3 regions of the Brevibacterium sp. R8603A2 genome follow, and region 3 is predicted to be linked to each of the others. Evidence: predicted binding sites of a transcription regulator. Region 3 holds the regulator's gene; each other region holds the start of a gene.
The links. The regulator HrcA, encoded in region 3, represses chaperone genes, less so after heat shock. The targets are predictions, from matches to a motif close to TTNGCACTCGNNNNNNNCGAGTGCNAA.
Positions count from the first base shown of each region.

Region 1 (3,273 bases), on a different contig from region 3:
GAGCACCCGATAGATCATCGTCGGGACCATGAAGGTCCAGGTGATGCCCTCCTCGATGAGGAGATCGACGACGCGCTGGGCGTCGAAGGCCGCGAGGATGCGCACGGTGGCGCCGCGGCCGATCCCGGCGAGCGCGAGGGCGCCGGCGGCGTGGGCGAGCGGGGACATGACGAGCATCTGCTCGCCGACGGCGATGTCCGCCTCGATCATCTGGATGTAGAACGCGGCGGCCGCCGAGCGGCGGGTGTGGGCGACCGCCTTGGGCCGACCGGTGGTGCCGCCGGTGAAGTTGAGCTGGGATCGGACGTGCGGGTCGGCCGGGATCTCGCCGGCCCGCGGGGTGTAGTCGGCTCCCGGGACCTCGGGGAAGGGGATCGCGCCGGGGATCGTGCGGCCGGCCGGATCGGAGAGCTGGACGATCCGCGGGCGGCCGGGGGTGGTGGTGCCGGCGGGGGCCTCGGGGTTGCTGGCGAGGCGCTCGGCGAGCGCGCTGCCGAGCTCGTAGTCGGTGATGACGACGGAGGCGCCGGCGAACTCGAGCTGGTAGAGCACGGTGTCGAGCGCGGACATGTAGTTCGCCGGGGTCTTCACCGCGCCGAGCCGGGCGACGGCGGTGTCGAAGACGATCCATTCGGCGCGGTTGCCCGCGTACATCGCGACGACGTCACCGGGGCCGACGCCGAGCTCGCGGAGCAGATCGATCGTGGCGTCCGACCAGGCCCAGATGTCGCGATAGGTGAACTCGCGGTCGTCCTCGCGGACGGCGGGGCGGGTGGCGTGGATCCGGAACGAGTGCTCGTAGATCTCGGCGGGCGTGGTGAACATGGGGCCTCCAAACGACTGTGTTCAGCGGTGACGGGTGGTGCGTGCGGCGGTGCGGGTGCTCGTGGACGGGGGCTCCGCCCGGCGGGCGAGCGCGAGCTGAGGCAACGTGCCCGGTGACCGGGCCGGCACCTCGGCGACAGAATCAGTGAATGATCGCTAGGGCGATTTTAGACCAGGTGTCAAGGGCGCGCACTATGGTGTCCACGCGCAGGAGAGCGGTTCGCGCCACCGGGTCCTCGGCTCCATCACGCTTCTCGCTGCCTCGCGGTTCTGCCTGCATCGCGCTTCTGCCTGCATCGCGCTTCTGGACGCATCACGACCTCAGAACGGCCCATTCGCGGGCGGTGGGTGATAGAACTCCTGCCGGAACTGCAAACTCCCGCGAAAACAGGTCTGTTCGAGTGGGCGGCTGCAGGAATCGCGGGAGTCTCCAGCCCCAGACTCGTTCCGATCGCGCTTTCAGGTCGGGCGTGCGACGGAGTCTGCAGTGCCGGCTGCAGCCTTGACGGGCAGGGCAAAGGCCCCCTTCGTCTCAGGCCCCGCCGGCCCGACCGCAGGTCCTCACGACCCTGTTCCCTGTGGGCCGACTCAAAATCCGACACTCGATCTGGCACTCGAGTTGACCGAGTGCCAACCCCGTCCTAGAGTCGAATTAGCACAGCACACCAGTGAGTGCTAACAGGACTCAGAAACGGCTCCGGCCACTCGGCACCCGCGACGACGAGAGGTCGACCGGACGTCCACCGGTCACGCGCGCACCGTGCGCGTGCCCGTCGGACGCCCCCGGATCTGAGAATTCGGAACGACTACACACGAAGGAGAGTGCCGAACATGTCGGTCTCCATCAAGCCGCTCGAAGATCGGCTCGTCATCCGTCAGGTCGAGGCCGAGCAGACCACTGCTTCCGGTCTCGTCATCCCCGACACCGCCAAGGAGAAGCCCCAGGAGGGCGAGGTCGTCGCTGTGGGCCCCGGCCGCGTCGCCGACAATGGCAACCGCGTCCCGCTCGACGTCAACGTCGGCGACAAGGTCATCTACTCCAAGTACGGCGGCACCGAGGTCAAGTACCAGGGCGAGGAGTACCTCGTCCTCTCGGCGCGCGACGTGCTCGCCGTCATCGGCTGAACCGCTTCCGACCGGATTCCATCCGCTCACCGGATTCCATCAATCTCTAAGGAAGTGACGTATGCCCAAGACTCTGCAGTTCGATGATGACGCCCGCAAGGCGCTCGAGCGCGGCGTGGACGTCCTCGCCAACACCGTCAAGGTGACGCTCGGCCCGCGCGGCCGCAACGTCGTGCTCGACAAGCAGTGGGGTGCGCCCACCATCACCAACGATGGTGTGACCATCGCCCGCGAGGTCGAGCTCGACGACCCGTACGAGAACCTCGGCGCCCAGCTCGCCAAGGAAGTCGCCACCAAGACCAACGACGTCGCCGGCGACGGAACCACCACCGCGACCGTGCTCGCCCAGGCCCTCGTCCACGAGGGACTGCGCAACGTGGCCGCCGGTGCCGCACCCGGCCAGCTCAAGATCGGCATCGAGAAGGCCGTCGACGCCGTCGAGGAGCAGCTGAAGAAGATCGCCCGCGAGGTGGCCGACTCCCAGGAGATCGCCCACGTCGCAGCCCTGTCCGCCCAGTCGCAGGAGATCGGCGAGCTCATCGCCGAGGCCTTCGACAAGGTCGGCAAGGACGGCGTCATCACGATCGACGAGAGCCAGGCCTCCTCGGTCGAGCTCGAGTTCACCGAAGGCATGCAGTTCGACAAGGGCTTCCTGTCTCCGTACTTCGTGACCGACGCCGATCGTCAGGAAGCTGTCCTCAGCGATCCCTACATCCTCATCAACCAGGGCAAGATCTCGAACATCCAGGACCTGCTCCCGGTGCTCGAGAAGGTGCAGCAGGCCGGCAAGCCGCTGTTCATCGTGGCCGAGGACATCGAGGGCGAGGCCCTGTCCACCCTCGTGGTCAACAAGATCCGCGGCATCCTCAACGTCGCCGCTGTCAAGGCCCCGGGCTTCGGCGACCGTCGCAAGGCGATCCTCGAGGACCTCGCCGTCCTCACCGGCGGCCAGGTCATCACCGCGGACATGGGCATGAAGCTCGACCAGGTGACCCTGGATCAGCTCGGCAGCGCCCGCACCGTGACGATCACCAAGGACAACACCACCGTCATCGACGGTGCGGGGTCCGATGACGACGTCGCCGGCCGGGTCGCCCAGATCCGCGCCGAGGTGGCCAACACCGATTCCGACTGGGATCGGGAGAAGCTGCAGGAACGCCTGGCGAAGCTCGCCGGCGGAGTCGCCGTCATCAAGGTCGGCGCCGCCACCGAGGTGGAGCTCAAGGAGCGCAAGCACCGCGTCGAGGACGCCGTGTCCGCGACCCGTGCCGCCATCGAGGAGGGCGTCGTGGCAGGCGGCGGTTCCGCTCTCGTCCACGCCGT
Region 1 is NZ_JALLGN010000001.1:169,606-172,878, reverse strand. Features, by position in the region: gene MTQ12_RS00750 (AMP-binding protein) at 1-825, opposite strand, end outside; gene groES (co-chaperone GroES) at 1,657-1,950, shown strand; gene groL (chaperonin GroEL) at 2,012-3,273, shown strand, end outside.
Region 1: groES (co-chaperone GroES) is a predicted target of HrcA. The motif match lies at 1,433-1,459, and genes of this name have one in related genera.

Region 2 (3,273 bases), on a different contig from region 3:
AGGCGAACGGCGGCGGCTCGATCGTCAACACCGGCTCCGGATGGGGCCTGAAGGGCGGCGGTCAGGCGATCTCGTACTGCGCGTCGAAGGGCGCGGTCGTGAACATGACCCGTGCGCTGGCCATCGACCATGGTCCGGACGGCATCCGGGTCAACTCCGTCAACCCGGGCGACGTGGACACGGGGATGCTGCGCGACGAGGCTCGCCAGCTGGGACAGGACCAGGCCGGATTCCTGGCTGAGGCGGCCGAGCGCCCGTTGAACCGCATGGGACAGCCGAGTGAGATCTCGGCGGCTGTCGTATGGCTCGCGAGCGATGAGGCGTCGTACGTGACCGGGGCGGCGCTGGTCGTCGACGGTGGCGGCATCGCCAGATCCGCTGATCACCTGCTGAGCGATCCTTCGGTTGGTAAGCCTCGCCCAACTCGTGTCACGTTAGGCGAGGCTCACCGTGACCGGCGCGTCCTGCGCCGGTCACCGAATCCGAAGGAACGCCCGTGCGATCTTTGAATCGCTCTGGGTTTCGTTCCGTTTTTCAAGCAAGTATGGAGATCCGCAAGCTCGGCCGCACCATGAAGCAACGCGCCGACATCCTCGCCTTCTTCGACCGGCCCGGCACAAGCAACGGGCCCACGGAGGCGATCAACGGCCGGCTCGAGCACCTCCACGGCTCCGCCCTCGGGTTCCGCAACCTCACCCACTACATCGCGAGATCGCTGCTCGAAGCCGGAGGCTTCAGACTCGCGCTACACCCTCATTCGTGAAGGGCCCTTTTCAGTCTCCGGGGTGGGCGGTCTGGTCCGCGAGGAGACGAGCGGCCTCCGCAGCGTATGGTGCTTCCACTTGGACCTCGTAGTGGCCCGCCTCAAGGGTCTCCAGTGAGTCGAAGTCCCGTCGGCCGCCCTTAGCCAGGTGTCCAAGGAAGTAAAGCAAAGCGCCCCAAACTGCGCCAGAGGCGACCGAGATGATCAGGATGGCCAGCCAACCGAATCCGGGGGCGAACAGCCCGAACAGCAGACCTAGCAGAACACCGAACCATGCTCCAACGCCTGCGCCCCGTAGCGCAGCCTTTCCTCCTGTCAAGCGACCGAGTACATGCTCGACGACACGAACGTCGAGCCCCACGATCGCTACTCGTTCCACAGCGAAGCCGGCGTCGGAAAGACGGTCAACCGCTGCCTGCGCACTGGCGTAGTCAGAGAACCGCGCGATCGTTTGTTTCCAGCGGGGGTCATTGGTGAACGGGGGCTCACTAGCGTCCTGTTCCGGAGGGTTGTTGCGAGGGGCCTCGGGGCTGGTCATGGGCGTACTCCTTTAGTGAAAACTGGATGAATCACCGTGCTAAGACCAGAAGGCTGGGTGCACGCCCGTCTTCCGGTCTTGCGAAGCCGGGTGTTGCGCCGTTCGGCATCAGGGAAAGGTCGCCCCTGTTTGCTTTCGGCGCGTGCTGCGAACGAGAAGCTAACTCTGGCTCGTCGATGGGTCTCCGGCCGGGCGTTACTCCTGAGGCGAGTGCTGACTCAGGACATGAAACTTGCGCGGCTTGGCTTTCTCGCTGACCGGGATGACCAGGCTCAGCACGCCGTTGTCGTACGAGGCGAAGATGTTCGCCGAGTCCACACCCTCACCGATGCTGAACTGGCGGAGGTAGGTACCCGCCGGTCGCTCCTGAACGAGCCACTTGGCTCCCTCGGTGTGGGGTGCAGTGCGCTGGGCGCGGATGGTCAGCAGCTGACCGTCGACGTCGATGTCTACCGACTCCGGATCGACCCCGGGCAGGTCGGCGGTGAGAATGTAACGGTCAGCTTCACGGTACAGGTCTACCGGCATCACACGCGGTCCCGGACGGGACTGAAGCAGGCCGGACGCGAGGCGGTCGAGCTCGCTCAAAATCGAACGACATTGCCATGATGAATCATCTCCTTTCCGTATGCGGGTCCTCGGGTCTATCCCGATGCCTTTGAATTAGCACTCTCCACGCGGGAGCGCCATCGTTTTTGACGCTTTCATCTGGTTATTTCCCGTACCAAGAATCTGCTTTCTTGGGCGAAATCGTCATGCTGTCACCGCCTCGGCGACGACTCGCGCGAGGCGCTTGCCGATGAGGTGGTTCGTTGCCCGCACACGCCGAACGGTGACCCCCATCATCCGCTCCACGATGCGCAGCACGGCTTCGGAGCGGAACTCGTCGAGGTCGCCCATGATGACGTCGATGGGGGCTTTGACATGGGCGATGTCGCTGAGAGTGGTCTGTGACTCGATGGAGTGCTGCAACGACTTGACGAATGGCTCCCAGTTGCGTTCAGTGATATCTACAGCTTTGGGGATGGGCAGCAGCCGCTGTACCAGCGCAGCGTGCCGGAGGGTGAACTCCCGGTTCGTGCGGAGGTACTCGTAGAGCCGCAGGTAGAAGTCCATCCGGGTCCGCTCGATGACGTCCCCTATTTCATGGGGTGCGAGATAGATAGGTGGGCTGACCATCACGAGCTTCGCGACTCGCTTTTGCCGCCGGGCGGCGTACCGGGCGCCGATGAGGGCGCCCATGGAATGCCCGACCACAGTGAACGGCTCGCGCAGCCGCAGCGACGCGACCGTCCGCTCGATAGCGGCGACATGGTCGGCCAGGGTGTAATCGGCCCACTCCGGCGCCGGCGACTCGCCGAAGCCGAGCAGGTCGATGGCGATGCACCGGTGGGTGCGCTCGAGCAGCGGGATCACGTGGTGAAACGTCACCGACGAGGACGCGATACCGTGCAGCAGCAGCACCGTCGGGCCTTCGCCGCGTTCCTCGGCGATATGCAGCACCGGCATGCGGCGAAACCACCTCATCCGACGCAACGTCGAGCGGATCTCGCCCGCTACGCCCGCATGGGCCACCGGAGGATCCGCGGGTTCTCCCACGGCTGCCGGGTTCGGGGAGGCTTGCGGCATCAGGTGTCCCTGGATGTCGGAGCTCCTGCGCACACCCGACTGTGACGACCCTCGTTCAGGTACTCGTGGATCTGCCGGACCACACTGGCGCCCTCACCCACAGCCGAGGTCATTCGCCTCACAGACCCGTGCCGTACATCGCCGATAGCGAAGACCCCGGGGATGGTGGTCTCCAAAGAGAAGCGGGGGCTTCCTTCCGTCCGCGCGCCGGCCAGCTCCGCCTCCGCGCCGGTGAGGATGTACCCGTCAGGATCGCGTGCCACATCGACCTTCAATACCGTCGTCGCCGGAGCGGCGCCGACGAAGACGAACACGTGCCCCACGGGGAGCTTCTCCAGCACGT
Region 2 is NZ_JALLGN010000021.1:10,068-13,340, reverse strand. Features, by position in the region: gene MTQ12_RS14480 (SDR family oxidoreductase) at 1-509, shown strand, start outside; partial or broken gene MTQ12_RS14475 (transposase) at 545-763, shown strand; gene MTQ12_RS14470 (general stress protein) at 774-1,301, opposite strand; gene MTQ12_RS14465 (Hsp20/alpha crystallin family protein) at 1,497-1,829, opposite strand; gene MTQ12_RS14460 (alpha/beta hydrolase) at 2,055-2,810, opposite strand; gene MTQ12_RS14455 (FAD-dependent oxidoreductase) at 2,930-3,273, opposite strand, start outside.
Region 2: MTQ12_RS14465 (Hsp20/alpha crystallin family protein) is a predicted target of HrcA. The motif match lies at 1,965-1,991, and genes of this name have one in related genera.

Region 3 (3,273 bases):
GCTCACCGAGCGCAGGATCCGCTGCCAGGCGCGCGCGACGTCCCGGTGGTCCGAGGCCGGCCAGCCGATGCGGCGGAGCACCCCGGTCTTCCAGTCCTCCCCGCGCGGCACCTCGGGCCACGCGGCGATCCCGACGACGGCCGGGTGGACGGCCTGCCAGATGTCGACGTAGGGGTGGCCGATGAAGTGCACGACACCGGCGTAGCGCGGATCCCGGGTCACCGCCTCGGCGATCCGCATCTCCTTCGAGCCGGCCACGAGGTGGTCGGCGAGGACGCCGACCCGGTGCGCGGCATCGGGACCGAACTCGACGAGCCGGTCGGCCACGTCGTCGAGCCCGCCGAGCGGTTCGACGACGACCCCCTCGACCCGCAGGTCGTCGCCCCAGATCTTCTCCACGAGCTCCGCGTCGTGCTTGCCCTCGACCCAGATCCGCGAGCCCCGGGCCACCCGGGCGCGCGCCTCGGGCACGGCCACCGAGCCCGAGGCGGTGCGGCCGGGAGCCCGGGTGCGCGGGACAGGGCGGACGAGGCGCACGGGGGAGCCGTCGATGAGGTAGCCCGGGCCGAGCGGGAACGGGCGCGTGCGCCCGCGCCGGTCCTCGAGGTGGACGACGTGGCCGGCGCTCGTCTTCTCGAAGCCGACGATCGCGCCCACCCAGCCGCTCTCTGCATCCTCGACGACGAGGCCCGGGGCGACGGGCACCTCGTTGGACTCCGGACGGCGCCGGGAGCGGGGGGAGGAGGCGGAGAGCACATCACGGCCGTAGGGGTCGGAATAGGTCATCAGGCCACTGTAGGTCGCCCGCACCCGGGTTTTGGGACTCACCCGCCCACAGGCGTAGGATTGGCACTCGAACATGTGGAGTGCCAGACAGTCGAGAGCCGAAGAACCGAGCAGTCGAACGGGAGCCGGACAGGGGGGGGAGCGCGATGAATGACGGCCGCCGCGCCCGCGTGCTGCGGGCCATCGTCGAGGACTACGTCGCGACGAACGAGCCCGTCGGATCCAAGGCGCTCGTCGAGCGCCACGGCCTCGAGGTGTCCTCGGCGACGATCCGCAACGACATGGTCGCCCTCGAGCAGGAGGGGCTCATCGCGCAGCCGCACACCTCGGCCGGGCGCATCCCCACCGACAAGGGCTATCGGATGTTCGTCGACCGGCTCGACGAGGTCAAGCCGCTGTCCGCGGCGGAGAAGCGGGCGATCGCGCGGATCATCGAGCGCCCCGTCGACATCGACGACATGCTCGACCGCACGGTCCGCCTCCTCGCCTCGCTCACGCACCAGGTCGCCGTCGTCCAGTACCCCATGGCCACGACCTCCCAGGTGCGCCACCTCGAGCTCGTCGACATCGCCCCGCACCGCCTGCTCGTCGTCCTCATCACCGACTCCGGGCAGGTCGAGCAGCGGATCGTCGACTCCGGGATGCCGCTCGGCGAGACCGACATCGCCCTGCTGCGCGATGCGTTCAACGAGGTCCTCCACCGCACCCGGCTCGACCGGGTCGCGGCGGCCTGCGACACGGTGAGCGTGCCGCCGGGGCTGCGGGACGTCGCCGCCGCGATCAGCGAGGTCGTCACCGATCTCGCCCGCTCGACCCGGCAGGACCGGCTCGTCATGGCCGGCACCGCGAACCTCGCCCGCTCCGGGCGGGACCTCGGAGCGCACATCGGCCCCCTGCTCGAGGCCTTCGAGGAGCAGGTCGTGCTCCTCAAGCTGCTGACCTCGATGGTCGCGGAGACCGGGCGCGTGAGCGTGCGGATCGGCCGGGAGAACCCGGTCGAGTCCTTCGCGAGCACCTCGGTCGTGGCCACCGGCTACGGCACCGACGACTCCGAGGCGAAGCTCGCCGTCCTCGGCCCCACCCGCATGGACTACCCGACCACGATGGCCGCCGTGCGCGCCGTCGCCAAGTACGTCTCCGTCATCCTCTCGGAATAAGCAAAGGACTCTGAGTGAGCGATCATTACGCAACCCTGGGCGTCGACCGCGACGCCACCCCCGACGAGATCAAGAAGGCCTACCGGAGGCTCGCCCGGAAGCTCCACCCCGACGTCAACCCGGGGCACGAGGCCGAGTTCAAGGAGGTCGCCGTCGCCTACGAGATCCTCTCGGATCCGAACAAGCGGCAGAACTACGACCTCGGCGGCTCCGGCTCCGGGCAGGGATTCGGGGGCGGCGACTTCGGCGGCTTCTCCGACCTGTTCGAGACGTTCTTCGGCGGCGGCATGGGCGGGGCAGGGCGCACGCAGCCGGCCTCCCGGCAGCGGCGCGGCAAGGACGCGCTCATCGAGGTCGAGATCGACCTCGAGACGGCCGTCTTCGGCGACACCGAGACCGTCGAGATCGTCACCGCCGAGGTGTGCGGGACCTGCGACGGCGACGGTGCCCGGCCGGGCACCTCGGCGGAGACCTGCTCGCTGTGCCACGGCACCGGCAGCATTCAGCAGATGACCCGCACCCTGCTCGGCCAGATGGTCACCAACCAGACCTGCAACAACTGCGGCGGCTACGGCACCCGCATCACCGACCCGTGCACGAGCTGCGGCGGCGACGGCCGCGTCCGAGCGGAGCGCTCACTGCCCGTGCGGATCCCCGCCGGCGTGTCCGACGGCGTGCGCATCAAGCTCGCCGGGCAGGGCGAGGTGGGTCCGGGCGGGGGACCGCCCGGTGACCTCTACCTCGAGATCCGGGTGATCGACCACCCGGTCTTCACCCGCGACGGCGACCACCTGCGGTGCATGCTCACCGTCCCGATGACCGCTGCCGCCCTGGGCTCCGCGGTCCAGCTCGAGACCTTCGATGGCGTGCAGACGATCGAGATCGAGCCCGGTCTCCAGTCCGGCACCGTCAAGCGCCTGCCCGGTCTCGGGGCCACCCGCCTGCGGCACTCCTCGCGCGGGGACATGCTCGTCACCGTCGTCGTGCAGACGCCGAACAAGCTCGACGCCCGGCAGCGGGAGCTGCTCGAGCAGCTCGCCGAGGCGCGCGACGAGGTCGAGCCCGAGGCGATCGTCGGCGAGCAGTCGAAGAGCCGCTTCAGCCGGATCCGGGAGAGGTTCGCCGGCCGGTGAGCCTCCCTGTCTACCTCGCCGACGGGCTCGCCCCGGCACCGGTGGGCGAGCGGGTGGCGTGCGGGCCCGACGTGGCCGGCCACGCAGTCCGCGTGCGCCGGATGCGCACCGGCGAACCCCTCCAGCTCGTCGACGGCCGCGGCCTGCGGATCACCGGCACGATCACGGCGGCCGCACCGGATGCGCTCACCGTCGAG
Region 3 is NZ_JALLGN010000011.1:112,651-115,923, forward strand. Features, by position in the region: gene MTQ12_RS11865 (DUF3097 family protein) at 1-786, opposite strand, end outside; gene hrcA (heat-inducible transcriptional repressor HrcA) at 933-1,943, shown strand; gene dnaJ (molecular chaperone DnaJ) at 1,958-3,076, shown strand; gene MTQ12_RS11880 (16S rRNA (uracil(1498)-N(3))-methyltransferase) at 3,073-3,273, shown strand, end outside.